Regions from separate parts of the Streptomyces sp. NPDC101132 genome, predicted to be linked through region 1. Evidence: riboswitches for the same ligand, from Rfam matches in the RefSeq annotation. Region 1 holds a riboswitch; each other region holds the start of a gene.
What was found. A riboswitch is a leader RNA that binds a small molecule or an ion and turns the genes downstream of it on or off. The one in region 1 is predicted to bind cyclic di-AMP.
Positions count from the first base shown of each region.

Region 2: linked by a shared signal. The riboswitch ahead of ACIQUR_RS18805 (M23 family metallopeptidase) and the one ahead of ACIQUR_RS03055 (peptidoglycan DD-metalloendopeptidase family protein) in region 1 are both predicted to bind cyclic di-AMP.
Region 3: linked by a shared signal. The riboswitch ahead of ACIQUR_RS24505 (peptidoglycan DD-metalloendopeptidase family protein) and the one ahead of ACIQUR_RS03055 (peptidoglycan DD-metalloendopeptidase family protein) in region 1 are both predicted to bind cyclic di-AMP.
Region 4: linked by a shared signal. The riboswitch ahead of ACIQUR_RS06895 (transglycosylase family protein) and the one ahead of ACIQUR_RS03055 (peptidoglycan DD-metalloendopeptidase family protein) in region 1 are both predicted to bind cyclic di-AMP.

Region 1 is NZ_JBIVYX010000001.1:676,352-680,375, reverse strand. It holds gene dxs (1-deoxy-D-xylulose-5-phosphate synthase) at 1-128, shown strand, start outside; gene ACIQUR_RS03065 (aspartate aminotransferase family protein) at 125-1,531, shown strand; gene ACIQUR_RS03060 (tyrosine-protein phosphatase) at 1,591-2,397, opposite strand; cyclic di-AMP (ydaO/yuaA leader) riboswitch at 2,678-2,867, shown strand; gene ACIQUR_RS03055 (peptidoglycan DD-metalloendopeptidase family protein) at 2,872-3,855, shown strand.
Region 2 is NZ_JBIVYX010000007.1:344,817-348,840, reverse strand. It holds gene ACIQUR_RS18815 (M16 family metallopeptidase) at 1-391, shown strand, start outside; gene ACIQUR_RS18810 (M16 family metallopeptidase) at 412-1,779, shown strand; cyclic di-AMP (ydaO/yuaA leader) riboswitch at 1,986-2,145, shown strand; gene ACIQUR_RS18805 (M23 family metallopeptidase) at 2,158-2,955, shown strand; gene ACIQUR_RS18800 (GntR family transcriptional regulator) at 3,235-3,921, shown strand.
Region 3 is NZ_JBIVYX010000011.1:16,293-20,316, forward strand. It holds gene trmB (tRNA (guanosine(46)-N7)-methyltransferase TrmB) at 1-269, shown strand, start outside; partial or broken gene ACIQUR_RS24500 (PrsW family intramembrane metalloprotease) at 313-1,122, shown strand; gene ACIQUR_RS24505 (peptidoglycan DD-metalloendopeptidase family protein) at 1,250-2,257, opposite strand; cyclic di-AMP (ydaO/yuaA leader) riboswitch at 2,267-2,400, opposite strand; gene ACIQUR_RS24510 (PP2C family protein-serine/threonine phosphatase) at 2,677-3,870, opposite strand.
Region 4 is NZ_JBIVYX010000002.1:597,580-601,603, reverse strand. It holds gene eno (phosphopyruvate hydratase) at 1-568, opposite strand, end outside; gene ACIQUR_RS06895 (transglycosylase family protein) at 963-1,646, opposite strand; cyclic di-AMP (ydaO/yuaA leader) riboswitch at 1,652-1,824, opposite strand; gene ACIQUR_RS06890 (transglycosylase family protein) at 2,113-3,165, opposite strand; gene ACIQUR_RS06885 (cytochrome P450) at 3,282-4,024, opposite strand, start outside.

The DNA.
Region 1 (4,024 bases):
TCGGGCTGACCCCGGTCGAGATCGCCGGGGGCATCGCCCGCGCCCTGGGGGGCCAGGAACAGCGCGACGGGACCGCGGCGGCGCTCCGCGGCCAGGCCGGCGCGCCCGAGGAGGAGAACACCGCATGACAGAGGACCCCACGGCCGCGGGGAAGGGCTTCGACCTCGGCCGGCTGCTGGCCGAACGCGGCGGGGAGCGGTACGAACTGCACGCCCGCCACCTCAACCACCAGCTGCCCCGGATGCTGCACACCATCGGCTTCGACAAGGTCTACGAGCGGGCCGAGGGCGCCCACTTCTGGGACGCCGAAGGCCACGACCACCTCGACATGCTGGCCGGCTTCGGCGTGATGGGCCTGGGCCGGCACCACCCGGTGGTCCGCAAGGCGCTGCACGACGTGCTCGACGCCTCGCTCGCCGACCTCACCCGCTTCGACTGCCAGCCGCTGCCCGGGCTGCTGGCCGAGCGGCTGCTCTCGTACAGCCCCCACCTGGACCGGGTCTTCTTCGGCAACAGCGGCACCGAGGCCGTGGAGACGGCGCTGAAGTTCGCCCGCTACGCCACCGGCCGGCCCAGGGTGCTGTACTGCGCCCACGCCTTCCACGGCCTGACCGCCGGCTCCCTCTCGGTCAACGGCGAGAACGGCTTCCGCGACGGGTTCGCCCCGCTGCTGCCCGACACCGCGGTGCCGCTCGGGGACCTCGGCGCCCTGGAGCGGGAGCTGCGCCACGGGGACGTGGCCGCCCTGATCGTCGAGCCGGTCCAGGGCAAGGGGGTGTACCCGGCGCCGCCCGGCTACCTGCGGGCCGCGCAGGAGCTGCTGCACCGGCACAAGGCCCTGCTGATCGCCGACGAGGTGCAGACCGGCCTCGGCCGGACCGGCGACTTCTACGCGTACCAGCACGAGGCGGGCGTCGAGCCCGACCTGGTGTGCGTGGCCAAGGCGCTCTCCGGCGGGTACGTGCCGGTGGGCGCCACCCTCGGCAAGGACTGGATCTTCAAGAAGGTCTACTCGTCCATGGACCGGGTGCTGGTGCACTCGGCCAGCTTCGGGTCCAACGCGCAGGCGATGGCGGCCGGGCTCGCGGTGCTCTCGGTGATGGACGACGAGGGGCTGGTGGCGCACGCGCGGGCGACGGGCGACCTGCTGCGCGGCCGGCTCGCGGCCATGGTGGGCGAGTACGAGCTGCTGCACGAGGTCCGCGGCCGCGGGCTGATGATCGGCATCGAGTTCGGCCGGCCCTCGTCGCTGGGGCTGCGCAGCCGGTGGACGATGCTCCAGGCGGCCCGCAAGGGACTCTTCGCTCAGATGGTGGTCGTCCCGCTGCTGCAGAAGCACCGGATCCTGACGCAGGTCTCCGGCGACCACCTGGAAGTGATCAAGCTCATTCCGCCGCTGGTGATCGACGAGGCGGACGTGGAGCGGTTCGTCGCCGCCTTCCGGGACGTGATGGACGAGGCCCACGGCGGCGGCTCGCTGATGTGGGACTTCGGGCGGACGCTGGTGAAGCAGGCGGTCGCGGGGCGCTGAGCGGCGGCACGGACCCGCACGCGTGTCCGCGTGCGGGTCCGTCGCGTTCTGGCGGGGCGTCAGTCCAGCAGGCGCTCGCGCAGCCGGTCCAGGGTGTCGGGGCCCAGCGCCAGCCCCTCGGCCAGGTAGCCGTCGACCCCGCCCCAGACCTCGTCGATGGTGGCGAAGGCCGCCTCCAGGTACTCGGCCCGCGCGTCGAAGAGCGGGCCGAGCAGCGCCATCACCTCGGCGGAGCGGGCCTCGGGGGCGTCGCTGCCGCGGCGGACGCGGTAGCGGCGGTGCGGGGCGTTCGACTCCAGGTAGTCCGTGACGATGGCCCCGCGCTCCACGCCGAGCGCGAGCAGGGTGACCGCGATGGACAGGCCGGCCCGGTCCTTGCCGGCCGCGCAGTGCATCAGCGCGGGGACGCTGTCCTCGGCGAGGGCGTGCACCACCCGGCTGTGCTCGGCCGTCCGCTCCTTGATCATTTTGCGGTACGAGGCGGACATGCGCGCCGCGGCCCGGCCGTCGCCCAGGACCTCCTCCAGCTGGGCGAGGTCGCCGTCGCGGACCATCTTCCAGAACTCCGCGCCGTCGGCGGGGTCGGAGAGCGGGATGTTGACGTTGCGCACGCCCGGCAGCTCGACGTCGGGGCCCTCCAGCGCCTTGTCGGCGGCGTTGCGGAAGTCGAAGACGGTGTGCAGTCCGAGCGATGCGAGGTAGTGCGCATCGGTATCGGTGGCATGTGCCAGATGTCCGCTTCGGAACAGACGCCCCGTTCGCACCCTCCGTCCATCCGTGGTCGGAAGTCCGCCCACATCGCGGAAGTTGCGCACGCCGGTCAGCTCCGGCTCGGTCGACGGCGCCTGGGGTATCTGCTGGGTCACGTGGGGGCTCCTGGCGGCTCGGGGGACATGTCCGAATTGCACTACTTGGCGTCAAGTTACCGCAATGAGGCGGCAGATGTGCGACCTCCTCGTGAGGCAGATCATACGGTGACCGTCCGTGGCTGCGATGGAATCCCGAATTCCGCTGTGGTGCTGGCTGTTACACGTCCGCAATAGACGGAGTGTGACGGGAATTCCGTCGATCATTCATCCGGGTGATTCCCCACGGGAATTCGCGGCTTGTTCCGTCTGAGGGCGCTGGATTACCGTCGCCGTCGATCCGGGTGGAACGCCGAATCCTGCCGCCTCCCGGAAACCGCACCCGACCACTCGTGCGGCAGGAGCGGGGGAACCAGGTAAGCCGCCGGACGCGATCTTCTCGCGCCGGCTCGGGGTGAAGCCGCACGCGTGCGGCCGGGCATCTCCAGCCCGAACCCGACAGCTCACCTCGCAGGCGCCGGAGAGGAATGCGCCATGCCCGGAAAGGGTAAGCACCGCCGCCCCAAGTCCAGCCCGATAACCCGCGGTTTCGTCGCCGCCGGTACCGGAGGCGCCGCCCTCGCGCTGCCGCTGATGGGGGCCGCCGGCGCCCACGCCGCCGGGCCGGCCGCCGCCCCGCAGGCGCTGCCCGCGCAGGCCGCCCAGGCTCCGCTGGCCGCTCCGGCCGCCGTCCTCGCCGCGGCCCCGCAGGCCGCCCCCGCCACGTACACCGTGGTGGCCGGCGACCACCTCTCCAAGATCGCGTACGAGCACCACCTGAGCGGCGGCTGGCAGAAGCTCTACGCCGACAACCGCGAGGCCGTCGGCGGCAACCCCTCCCTGATCCACCCCGGCCTGGAGCTCACCCTGGGTGCCGCGGCCGCGCCGAAGGCCGCCGAGGCTCCGGCGAAGCCCGCCGCCGCGCCCAAGCCGGTGAAGAAGACCCCGGAGAAGACCCGCCAGAAGGCCGTCCGCAAGAGCGAGCCGAAGGCCGCCGCCCAGGACTCCGGTGCCGACCGGTCCGCGGCCACCGCCAGCCGCTCCACCCAGCGCTCCGCCGCCGCGGTGAGCGCCGCCGGCTTCGTCGCCCCGGTCAGCGGCGGCATCAGCACCTCCTACCGGGCCGGCGGCGGCATGTGGGCCAGCGGCTACCACACGGGCGTCGACTTCTCGGTCGGCTCCGGCACCACGGTCCGCGCGGTCGGCGCCGGCACCGTGGTCTCCGCCGGCTGGGGCGGCGCGTACGGCAACGAGGTGATCATCCGGCACGAGGACGGCCGCTACTCCCAGTACGCCCACCTCTCCTCGCTCAACGTCTCCGCGGGCCAGTCGGTCGGCGCCGGCGACAGCATCGGCCTCTCCGGTTCCACGGGCAACTCCACCGGCCCGCACCTGCACTTCGAGATCCGTACGGGTCCGAGCTACGGCGACGACATCGACCCGCTGGCCTACCTGCGGGACAAGGGCGTCAGCGTCTGAGCCACGCCGGCGGGCGCCCCCGCGGCGTCCGACGCGCACACCGAGGCAGCCGTACGGCCGGGACCCGAGGGGGGTCCCGGCTGTACGGCTGTTTTCGGCCAAACTGACCGGGTGGTCCAGATCACCCCGCGTCAACCCCTTCCTACGGTCGCGTAGGTCACATCCTTCG
Region 2 (4,024 bases), on a different contig from region 1:
GGCCGGCGCGCCCTCCCTGGGCTGGCTGGACGTGAAGACCTCCGGCGGCGTCGAGGTGCCCCGCATCGAGGCGGCCGTGGACGAGGAGCTCGCCCGCTTCGCCGCCGACGGCCCGACCTCCGAGGAGATGGAGCGCGCCCAGGCCCAACTGGAGCGCGAGTGGCTGGACCGCCTCGGCACCGTCGCCGGCCGGGCCGACGAACTGTGCCGGTTCGCCGTGCTGTTCGGCGACCCCCAGCTGGCGCTGACCGCCGTCGAGCGGGTGCTCGACGTCACCGCGGAAGAGGTGCAGGCCGTCGCCGCGGCCCGGCTCCGCCCGGACAACCGCGCGGTCCTCGTGTACGAACCGCTGCCCGCCACCGAAGACAACGCCGAAGGGGCAGACCAGTGACCGCCGACGTCGCTTCCTCGATGACCTTCCACCCCCAGCCGCAGGCCGGACAGCCGAAGCCGTGGGCCTTCCCCGCCCCCGAGCGCGGCACGCTCGGGAACGGCCTGACCGTCCTGCGCTGCCACCGCCCCGGCCAGCAGGTCGTGGCCGTCGAGGTCATCCTCGACGCCCCCCTGGAGGCCGAGCCCGAGGGCCTCGACGGCGTGGCCACGATCATGGCCCGTGCCCTGTCGGAGGGCACCGACAAGCACTCCGCCGAGGAGTTCGCCGCCGAGCTGGAGCGCTGCGGCGCCACCCTCGACGCGCACGCCGACCACCCCGGCGTCCGGGTCTCGCTGGAGGTGCCCGCCTCCCGCCTGCACAAGGCCCTGACCCTGCTCGCCGAGGCCCTGCGCGCCCCAGCCTTCGCCGACAGCGAGGTGGACCGCCTGGTCCGCAACCGCCTCGACGAGATCCCGCACGAGCTGGCCAACCCGCAGCGCCGGGCCGCGAAGCAGCTCTCCAAGGAGCTCTTCCCCGCCACCCTGCGCATGTCGCGTCCGCGCCAGGGCAGCGAGGAGACGGTCGGCCGGATCGACTCCGGGGCCGTGCGCGCCTTCTACGAGGCCCACGTGCGCCCGTCGACGGCCACGGCGGTGGTGGTCGGCGACCTGACCGGCACCGACCTGGACGCCGTCCTCGCCGACACCCTGGGCTCCTGGACCGGCGGCTCCGGCGAGGCGTACCCGGTCACGCCGGTCACCGCGGACGACACCGGCCGCGTGGTGATCGTGGACCGGCCCGGCGCCGTGCAGACCCAGCTGCTGATCGGCCGGATCGGCGCGGACCGCCACGACCGCGTCTGGGCCGCGCAGGTCCTCGGCACGTACTGCCTCGGCGGCACGCTCACCTCGCGCCTGGACCGCGTGCTCCGGGAGGAGAAGGGCTACACGTACGGCGTGCGCGCCTTCGGGCAGGTGCTGCGCTCCACGGCCGACGGGACCGGCGCCTCGATGCTGGCCATCAGCGGCTCGGTGGACACGCCCAACACCGGCCCCGCGCTGGGCGACCTGTGGCAGGTGCTGCGCACCCTCGCCGCCGAGGGCCTGACCGACGCCGAACGCGACGTGGCCGTGCAGAACCTGGTCGGCGTGGCGCCGCTGAAGTTCGAGACCGCGGCGGCCGTCGCCGGCACCCTGGCCGACCAGGTCGAGCAGGAGCTGCCGGACGACTTCCAGGCGCAGTTGTACGCGCGGCTCGCCGAAACCGGCACGGTGGAGGCGACTTCGGCCGTGGTGAACGCCTTCCCGGTGGACCGTCTGGTGACGGTGCTCGTGGGTGACGCGTCCCAGATCGCGGACCCGGTGCGGGCGCTGGGCATCGGAGAGGTGACCGTGGTCACCAACTGACCCGGTTCCGGCCCGACATGGAGCGGGGCCCTGATGGATTGTCCATCAGGGCCCCGTTTGCGATTTCTGTCCGTTTCAGGGCGTTCGTTGCCTGAATGACCCGTGGCGTACGCCACAAAACAGCGTGTCCGTTTGGTGATTGTCCGACGATCCGCCTAGCGTCAACCTCGCTGTCCGTCAGCTGTAACAGCCGCACCCGCGGCACCGGACAGCAATCGCCGAGTCCCCGTCAGGCGCGAGCCTGGGGAGCCGGGGACCCACATCAGTCCCTGGGGTGAATCGGACCGCCTCGCCAGAGGTGGCCCGTAGGAGACCTTCCTGCTCCGAACCCGTCAGCTAACCCGGTAGGCGAGAGGGAAGGAAAGGATCAGCCTCTCCATGGCCTTTGGCAGTCGTGCCACCGGTAAGCACCGTGGCCCCAGCCGTCTGAGCCGCAAGAGCGCGAACGTGGCCGGCATAGCCGCCCTCGCGACCACCGGTGTCGTCGGCACCCTGGCCGGCCCGGCCTTCGCCGCCACCGACGCCGACTCCCGCGGCCCCGAGGACACCGGCCTGAACGCCGTCGTCGTCGCGGACGACCTCGCGGGCCAGATCGAGGCCCAGGCCGAGTCCCAGCAGGCCGCCGCCGAGATCGCCGCCGCCAAGGCCCAGGCCGAGAACGAGGCCCGCCAGCGTGCCGCCGAGGCCAAGGCGAAGGCCGAGGCCAAGGCCAAGGCCGAGCGCGAGGCCGCCGAGCGCGCCGCCCGCGAGGCCGAGCGCAAGCGTCTGCTCACCTACGTCGCCCCCGTCGCGGGCTCGTACGTCAGCACCTCGTACAAGGCCGGCGGCTCCATGTGGTCCTCCGGCAGCCACACCGGCATCGACTTCCACGCCGCCTCCGGCACCTCGGTGCACGCGGTCGGCCTCGGCACGGTCGTCGAGGCGGGCTGGGGCGGCGCGTACGGCAACAACGTCGTCATCAAGATGAACGACGGCACGTACACCCAGTACGGCCACCTCTCGTCGATCAACGTCTCGGTCGGCCAGCGCGTCACCCCGGGCGACCAGATCGGCCTCTCCGGCTCCACGGGCAACTCCAGCGGCCCGCACCTCCACTTCGAGGCCCGCACCTCGGCCGACTACGGCTCGGACATCGACCCGCTGGCGTACCTGCGCTCGCACGGCGTCAGCATCTGACCCGCGCCACGCCGCGCCCCCGCCGCCCCGCGGCGACCCCCGCTTCCCGAAGGCCCCGGCTCCCCGAGCCGGGGCCTTCGGCGTGCCCGGCGCGCGGAGAGCCGGCGTGTCGGGACCGGTGGTCGGGACCGGCGGTCGGGACCCGGCATGTGCGGATCTGGCAAAAAACCATTCCGGAATTCATCGCCGCGCTCCGGAATTCCTCGTTTCTGCAATAGAGTCGGCGGCACACATGTCGACGCCGACCGCGTTTCGCGGGGATTAAGCGGAGGTCCGGTCATGCGCATTCCCGCGCACGCGGTGTGCACGGCGATCCGCGACGACATCGTCGCCGGCGTCTTCGAGCGCGGCAGCAGGCTCACCGAGGAACTCCTCGCCCGCCGGTACGGCGTCTCGCGCGTCCCGGTCCGCGAGGCCCTGCGCACCCTGGAGTCGGAGGGTTTCGTCACCACCCGCCGGCACGCCGGGGCCTGCGTCGCCGAGCCCACCGAACAGGAGGCGGCCGACCTGCTGGAGCTGCGGGTGCTGCTGGAGCCCCTGGGGGCCTCCCGGGCCGCGCAGCGCCGCACCGAGGGCCACCTGAAGGTGCTGCGCGGGCTCGTGCGCCTGGGCCAGGAACGCGCCCGCCGGGGCCAGGGGGAGGACCTGCGCTCCCTGGGTGGCTGGTTCCACGAGACGCTCGCCCAGGCCTCCGGCAGCCCGGGCCTGATCTCGATGCTCACCCAGCTGCGGCACAAGATCGCCTGGATGTACGTGGTGGACGCCCCGGCCCACCCCGTGGAGTCCTGGGCCGAGCACGGTGCCATCGTCGACGCCGTGGCGCGCGGGGACGCCGACCGGGCGCGGGCGCTCACCGCCGCGCACATGCACCGGACCACGGGGGCGCACCGGCTGCGGCGGGCGCGGGGCGAGGGGCAAGTGAGGGGTTCGCAACCTGCCGTAAACACCGCGGGTGGCCGCTTTTAACAAAGTCCGTATACAAAGGGACTGCGGAATTTGTTGGGCCGCCAATTTCCCGTGCCCTGATATCGGCGCGGACATTTCCTGCCCGGCCCGGAGTCCCGGGTGT
Region 3 (4,024 bases), on a different contig from region 1:
ACAAGCGCCGGCTGATCCAGCCCGAGTTCCTCACGCTCGCCGCCACCCGCCTCGCGCCGGGCGCGATCCTGCACTGCGCCACGGACTGGGAGGAGTACGCCGAGCAGATGCTCGAAGTGCTCAGCGCGCACCCGGACTTCGAGAACACCCAGCCGGACGGCGGGTACGCGCCGCGCCCGGAGTTCCGGCCGCTCACCCGCTTCGAGGGACAGGGCCTGGACAAGGGCCACGTCGTACACGACCTGCTGTTCCGGCGCACCGAGAACTGAAAACCAGCCCTCCGGTACGCGTCCGGATCGCTACTGTCGTGGCGTGTTCCGGGTCCTGTCTCGCGCGTCCATCGGGCTGCTCGCGGTCGCCGGAGTGCTGATCCTCGCCCTCGTACGTGAGCAGACCGGCACCCAGGGCTTCCTCGTCGGCCTCGGCCTCGCCGTCCTGCCGGTGCCACCGCTGATGGCGGTGTTCCACTGGCTGGACCGGACGAAGCCGGGGCCCTGGCCGCAGCACCTGTTCGTCTTCGCCTGGGGGGCGTGCGCCGCGGCGCTCATCGCCATAGTGGCCAACAGCTTCGCGACCCGGTGGATAGCGGCCGCGACCCTGGACCCGCACGACGCCGACCAGCTCGGCTCGATCGCCATCGCCCCGGTGGTGGAGGAGTGCGCGAAGGCCGCCGCGCTGCTGCTGGTCTTCCTCTTCCGCGGGCGGCGGTTCACCGGGATCACCGACGCGATCGTGGTGGCCGGGTTCACCGCCACGGGCTTCGCCTTCACCGAGAACATCCTCTACCTCGGCAACGCCTTCGGCGAGGACCTCGGCAGCGGCACCTCGCTGCTGGACTCGGTGACGGCCGCGACCTTCTTCGTACGGGTGGTGATGTCCCCGTTCGCGCACCCGCTGTTCACCGTGTGGACCGGGCTCGGCTTCTGCTGGGCGGCCTTCGCGGCCGGGCGGTGGCGGCGCGTCGGGCTGCCCCTGGCCGGGCTGGCGCTGGCGATGGCGACGCACGCCCTGTGGAACAGCTCGTCGGAGTTCGGCGAGTACGGCTTCTACGTCGTGTACGCGACCGTGATGGTGCCGGTCTTCGGGGTGCTGGCCTGGCTCGGGGTACGGGCCCGGGGGCGCCGGGACCCGCTGTTCGTACCGGCGATGCGGGGCGCGGCGCACGCGGTGGACGCGGTGGGGCCGTACGCCGTGGACGCGGTGGGCCCGTACCCGGCGGACGGCGCCGTGGCCCCGTACCCCGCCGTCGTCAGACCGTCAGGCCCTTGCCCCGCAGCCATGCCAGCGGGTCCACCGTCGCTCCGCCGGTCCGCACCTCCAGGTGGAGATGGGCGCCCGTGACGTTGCCGGTGGCGCCGACGCGGCCGATGGTCTCGCCGGTGGTGACGGTGCCCGAGGTGACGGACATCGAGGACAGGTGGCAGTACCAGACCTCCGTGCCGTCCTCCAGCCGGAGGACGATGCGGTAGCCGTACGCGCCGGACCAGCCCGCCGAGATGATCTTTCCGCCGTGCACGGCCTTGACGGGGGTGCCCGTCGGCGCGGCGAAGTCCAGGCCGGTGTGGTGGCCGGAGGACCACATCGAGCCGGAGTCGCCGTAGTGCGAGGTCAGCGTGTACGAGGAGGTGGGCAGTGCGTACTGGCCGGCCAGCTTGGCCAGGCGCTCCGCCTCCGCCTTGGCCTCCGCGGCCGCCTTCGCCGCGGCCTCGGCGGCCTTGCGCGCTTCGGCGGCCTTCTTGTCCGCCGCCTCCCGCTCGGCCTTCGCCTTCGCGGCGGCGGCCTGCTCGGCGGCGCGCTGGGCCGCCTCCTTCTCCTGGGCGACGGCCGCGTCCGCCTGGGACTCCGCCTGCTGGAGGATGCGGTTGCGCAGGGCCTCGCCGGCGTCGGTGCCGGCCGCGGCCTGCTCGGGGGTGACGCCCGCGTTGGTGAGGGGCGCCTCGATGGGGGTGGTCTCCCGCGCCGCGTCCGCCTCGTCGTCGGGGAGCAGCGAGGGTATGGATATCGCGACCGGGGGCTTGTCCTGTGCGGTGGCCATGCCGGTGGCGCCGACGGCGGCGATGATGCCGACGCCGAGGACCGTGGAGCTGCGCGCGAGTCCGCCGCGCTGCTTGGCGACGCGGTGGCGGCCGCCGGCCGGACGGGCGGAGTCCTCGGTGGGGTTCCACTCGCCCCAGGCCCCGGCACCGGTTCCGCCCGGGTAGGGCGAGTCCGTCTCGATGGAACCGGGGGCTTCGGGGGCAGGCCTGCTGGACGCCACGGGGGCGCTCCTTTCCTTCCTTCTGGCCTACCGGGTTAGCTGACGGGTTCGGAGCAGGAAGGTCTCCTACGGGTCAGAACGACCCGATTCACCCCAAGTTGGTGGTTCCCCGGTTCCCTCACGGGATTCGGCGCGCACGCGCACGGTGCCGTCACTTGCGACGGCCTGGACAGCCGCGCTGCGTTATCGAACGGTAATAGACAACAGGGAGTGATTCCAAGCTCCCTTACTTGATCCTTCACATCAACCAGCCATTCCGTGACCGGCGTTGGCCAGGGCAAATGCCGCATCGAGCGACAGAGTCGGGCGAGACGCCTGCGCAGACATCGCCACTCCGGCCACTTCCGTACCCTGATGGGCCGTCAACCAACCGACGCCCCCACCTGCTTCGCTTACGTTGCGTGTCCGGCCGGACGCGCTCAGCGGCGCCGTGCGGCGGTGACGGACCTCCGGCGCACGGCCTGACCCGGCGTCGGGCGGACGACCGCGAGCAGCGCCATGTCGTCCGTGGCGCCGCCACCGGTGTGCCGCCGCACATCGGCGATCAGGCCGGCCAGCAGTTCCTCCGGCCCGGGGAAGATCCGTCCGCGCAGCCGTTCGGCCGGCTCGTAGAAGGCGCCCGCGGCGTCCCGGGCCTCGGAGAGCCCGTCGGTGTAGAGCAGCAGCGTCGAGCCGGCGGGGAAGGGCCACGCGTCCGCCCGGTACCGCCCGTCCCCCAGCTCGCCCATGCCCAGCGGCAGGGCGGCCTCCGCGGGGGCCAGCACCTCCAGCTTCCCGTCGGCGCGCAGCAGCAGCGGCTCGGGGTGCCCCCGGTTGACCACGCGGAGCGTGCCGCCGTCCGGGGAGACCTCGGCCAGTACGCAGGTGGTGAAGCCCTCGACGGAGTCGAGGCTGTCGCGCCGGGTGCCCTCCCGGGCCAGGGCCCGCTCCACCCGCCGGGCCACACCCTCCAGGGTGGGTTCGCGTTCGGCCGCCTCGCGGAAGGCGCCGAGCACCACCGCCACCGCCTCGACCGCGCCGAGCCCCTTGCCGCGTACGTCCCCGACCGCGAGGCGGACGCCGTACGGGGTGTCCTGGACGGCGTACAGGTCCCCGCCGATGAACGCGTCGGCGTCGGCGGCCTCGTAGCGGGCGGAGACGTGCAGTCCGCCGATGCGTCCGGCGGGGGTGGGCAGCACCGCGCGCTGGGCGACCTCGGCCACGCCGCGCGCGGAGGCGAGCTGCGCGCCGCTGCGCCGGACCACGCGGTTGATCAGCAGCGCCAGGACCGCGACGGTGAAGACGGTCACCAGCTCGGTGACCGCCTCGACCTTGCCGGAGCTGCCGTTGCGGAGCTGGAGCATGAGCACGGCCAGAGCGGCGGTCGCGCCGGTGAGCAGGGTGGTGGAGAACGCGAAGAGCGGGGCGGCGATCAGAGGTGCCGCGGTGAAGAAGGGCGCGCCCGTGAAGCTGGGCGGGGTCAGGACGTCGAAGCCCAGACCCAGGACGATCAGGAGTGCGGGGAGCACGCGCAGGAAGGTCCGCGCGAAGCGTCTGCCGTTGCCGTCACCGGTGCGGCTCCGGGCCCGGCCGGCTCTCCCGGCCCCCCGGGAGGATCCTCCTCGCTGCCCCAGCCCCACCACGTCCCTCCCTGACCGGTCCCCGCTCGCGCCCGCGGTACGGGCCGCCGCCGCCCCGCCTCCCAAGGCTGCGGGCGGGGCGGCCGCACGGCGAGCGGGCGGGGCCGAACGGGTGTCGCCGCCCGGTCCGCCGGCGTCGCGCGGGCCG
Region 4 (4,024 bases), on a different contig from region 1:
TGTGGTAGACCTCGGCACCCCAGCGGAGGGCCTCGGAGAAGGACTCGGCGCCGATCGGCGCGATCATGAACTCCTGGATGTCGACGTTGGAGTCGGCGTGCGACCCACCGTTGAGGATGTTCATCATCGGAACGGGCAGCAGGTGCGCGTTCGGGCCGCCCAGGTAGCGGAACAGCGGCAGGTCCGAGGCCTCGGAGGCGGCGTGGGCCACGGCCAGGGAGACGCCCAGGATGGCGTTGGCGCCGAGGGAGCCCTTGTTGTCGGTGGCGTCCAGGTCGAACATGGCCTGGTCGATCAGGCGCTGCTCGGTGGCGTCGTAGCCGACGAGCTCCGGGCCGATCTGCTCGATGACGGCCAGGACGGCCTTCTCGACACCCTTGCCCATGTAGCGGTTGGGGTCACCGTCACGGAGCTCGATGGCCTCGAAGGCACCGGTGGAGGCGCCGGACGGAACGGCAGCACGGCCGGTGCTGCCGTCGTCGAGGCCCACCTCGACCTCGACCGTGGGGTTGCCTCGGGAGTCCAGGATTTCCCGGGCTACGACGACGTCGATGGACGGCACGAGCATCTCCTTCTGGGATGTGACGCTAGATGTGCGGTGGCGTGTGGGGCCGTGGGACCGGCCTCGCCGCCTAGAGCCTAACCCCGTCGGGGGCGTCGGCCGCCCGACCGCCCGGGTCCTGGGACGAAAAAGGGACCGAATACCCGTCTTCCAGGACATAGACCCCTGATCAAACGAGCACAGGGGCTCCCAAAGGGGCTCCGGAGGGGTGACGGAGCGGCTCGCCGGCCGCACGAGGGAGGGGCTCGCCGGCCGCACGAGGGAGGGGCTCGCCGGCCGTACAGGGGGGGGCGGCGCGCCGACTGCATATAGGGGAACGCCCGCCCGGCGCGTCGGGGGGAGGACGCGCCGGGCGGGCGTGGCCGGTGCCGGTCCGGGATCACTCCCGTACCGGAGCCGTTCAGGAGAGCTTCAGCATCTGGCCCGGGTAGATCAGGTCGGCATCGGTGACGATGTCCTTGTTGAGCTCGAAGAGCTTCTCCCAGCCGCCCTTGACGTTCTGGGCGTCGGCGATGGTGCCGAGGGTGTCGCCGGCCTTCACCTCGTAGGAGCCGTTGCCCTTCTTGAAGCCGGTGGCCGGTGCCGCGGGCTTCGGGGCGGCGGCGGTGCGCTCGGAGCGGGTGGTCGGAGCCTGCTGCGTGCGGGTCTCCGTCGTCTTCTTCTTGGCCTTCTTCTTGACCGGGGCGGACTCGCCCGAGCCGCCGCCGTTGTACTTGGCACCGGACAGGCCGACGCCGCAGCTCGGCCAGGCGCCCTTGCCCTGACCGGCCAGCACCTTCTCGGCGATGGCTATCTGCTGGGACTTGCTGGCCTGGTTGGCCTGCGGGGCGTAGGCGGTGCCGCCGTACGCGGCCCAGGTGGAGGGCGAGAACTGCAGGCCGCCGTAGTAGCCGTTGCCGGTGTTGATGGACCAGTTGCCACCGGACTCGCACTGCGCGACGCGGTCCCACTCGGAGGCGGTGGCGGCGTTGGCGGTGCCCGCCACCATCAGCGGGGCGGCGACGGCCGCGCCGGTCACGCCGACGAGGGTGACGATGCGGGTGGCCTTGGACGCACGGCGGTGCTTGCCCTTGGAAAGCAGCATTGGAGGCTTCTCCTCACCGACGCCTACGAGGTGAGCTGTCGGGTTCGGGCGTAGTGAGTTGCCCGGCCTCGCGTCCTAGCGCGTGGCTTCACCCCAAGCCGTTCCGTGACCGTCTTTCAACGGCCGGGCCCGGCACAAACCTTGGGTCCCCCGCTCCTGCCTTCGGCGCTTGCGCGACGACTGTTTCCCCCGTCCGCCGGCAGGACTCGGCGATGCGGTCGAAGGAGCCCGCGGTGGCGAGCGGTTCAGACCGTAGACAGACCGCTCCCCGATGTTCAAGGCAGGACATCGGGGAGAAACGGCCCGTACTTGCGCACCGGGAACCGGTATTTGCGCAGGTGAGAAGGGGCGGTAGCCGAGCTTCCGGGCGGGACACGCCAGTTGACGGCCTGAGACTCATGTCTCACTGACGCCAGACTTACATGAATCCGGACATTGCCCGCTTTATCGGATGCCCGAAGTGCCCCTAGTTCTGGCTTAGGTCGAGGTTCTGACCAGGCTTGATGAGGTCCGCGTCGTCACCGATGACCTGCTCGTTGGCCTTGTACAGCGCACTCCAGCCGCCCTTGAGGCCCTTCGCGTCCGCGATGCGGGAGAGGCTGTCGCCGGACTTGACGATGTACGTGGACTCGCCGGCGCCCTCGGGGGTGACACCGGTACCCGACCCGGCGTCAGGAGCGAGCGGGTCGGCGGTCAGGGCGTGACGTCCCGTTCCGTCCGTTTCGCCCGACACGTCCCCTGACGTCTCGTCGGCCGCGTCGCCGCGGTGCTTGCCGGTGCCGGGGGTGGCCGACCCGTCGGTGGCCCCGGGGGTCGCACCCGGGGTGGCCCCGTCGGTCGCTCCGGGCGTGCCCGGGGTGCCGGTGGCGCCCGGGGTGGTGGGCGTGCCCGTGCCGGGGGCGGTGGGGGTGCCGGGGGTCGCGGTGCCGGGAGTGGCGCCGGGGGTGCCGGTGGCACCCGGGGTCGCGGTGCCCGAGGGGGTCCCGGTGGCCGGCGGTGCCGGGGTGCGCGTCACGGGGGGCGCGGGGGTCTTCGTACCCGTACCGGCCTCCTCGGTGGCGCCGGAGCCCTCGTCGGGGCGTACCGGCGCGGGGGTGATCGGCTTCGGCTTGCCGAGGCCGTCGTCCACGTCGGCCTTGGGGCCGGCCTTGGTGAGCCCGGCGGGGGCAGCGCAGAGCGGCCAGGCCGAGGGGCCCTTCTCGGCGAGCACCCGCTCGGCGACGGCTATCTGCTGCGAGCGGCTGGCGAGGTCGGCGCGCGGCGCGTACTCCTCGCCGCCGGCGCTCTTCCACAGTTCCTGGGTGAACTGCAGCCCGCCGTAGAAGCCGTTGTTGAGGTCGGCACTCCAGGTGCCGCCGCTCTCGCACTCGGCGACCTTGTCCCACGTGGCGGTGTCGGCGGCGCTGGCGTTGGTGGCGGCGAGCAGCGGCAGCGCCAGTGCGGAGCCGGTGACGCCCGCCGTGACGACGAGCGCAGGGGCCTGACGGGGGCGCCGGTGACGGCCGTTCCCGGAACGCATGAGGTGGACCTTTCGCGTGGCGGCAAAGGAAGTGACGGCGAACCTAGCGGGGTTCGAACGGATGTCACAAGTCGATGATGCGCAGATCACGTTGAGGTCACGAAAGTGAGGAATGCTCAATTCCGTTGTTTGGGGCGGGGGGTGAACTCCACGGGCAGGGTGCGCAGACCGCGCATGATGAGCCCGCCGCGCCACCGGAGTTCGTCCGGGTCGACGGCAAGTCGCAGGTCCGGCAGCCGGGTCAGCAGGGTGGCGAGCGCGGTCTGTCCTTCGAGGCGGGCGAGCGGGGCGCCGAGGCAGTAGTGGATGCCGTGCCCGTAGCCGAGGTGCTGGTTGTCGGTGCGGGAGAGGTCGAGGGTGTCGGGCCGGTCGAAGCGGGCCGGGTCGCGGTCGGCCGCGGCGAGGACGACGAGTACCGGTTCACCTGCGGCGATGCGCTGTCCGCCGAGGGTCAGCGGCTCGGTGGCGAACCGCCAGGTGGCCAGCTCGACGGGCCCGTCGTAACGCAGCAGCTCCTCGATCCCGGTCTCCAGCAGGGCGGTCTCGCCGGCCGCGAGCGAGTCCTGGAGCCGGGCCCGCTGGCCGGGGTTCCGGAAAAGGGAATACAGCCCGTTCCCAATCAAATTGACGGTGGTCTCGAAACCGGCGAAAAGCAGGATGAATGCCATCGCCGCGGCCTCGTTCTCGGTGAGGTGCTCGCCGTGGTCACTTGCCCGGATCAGTCCGGAGATGAGGTCGTCGCCCAGGTCGTCCCGCTTCCGGTGGATCAGTTCCACCAGATATCCGCGCATCTTCTTGACCGACCGGGCCACCCCGCCGCGGGGTCCGCCGCCGTGGCGGATCATCATCCCGGCCCAGT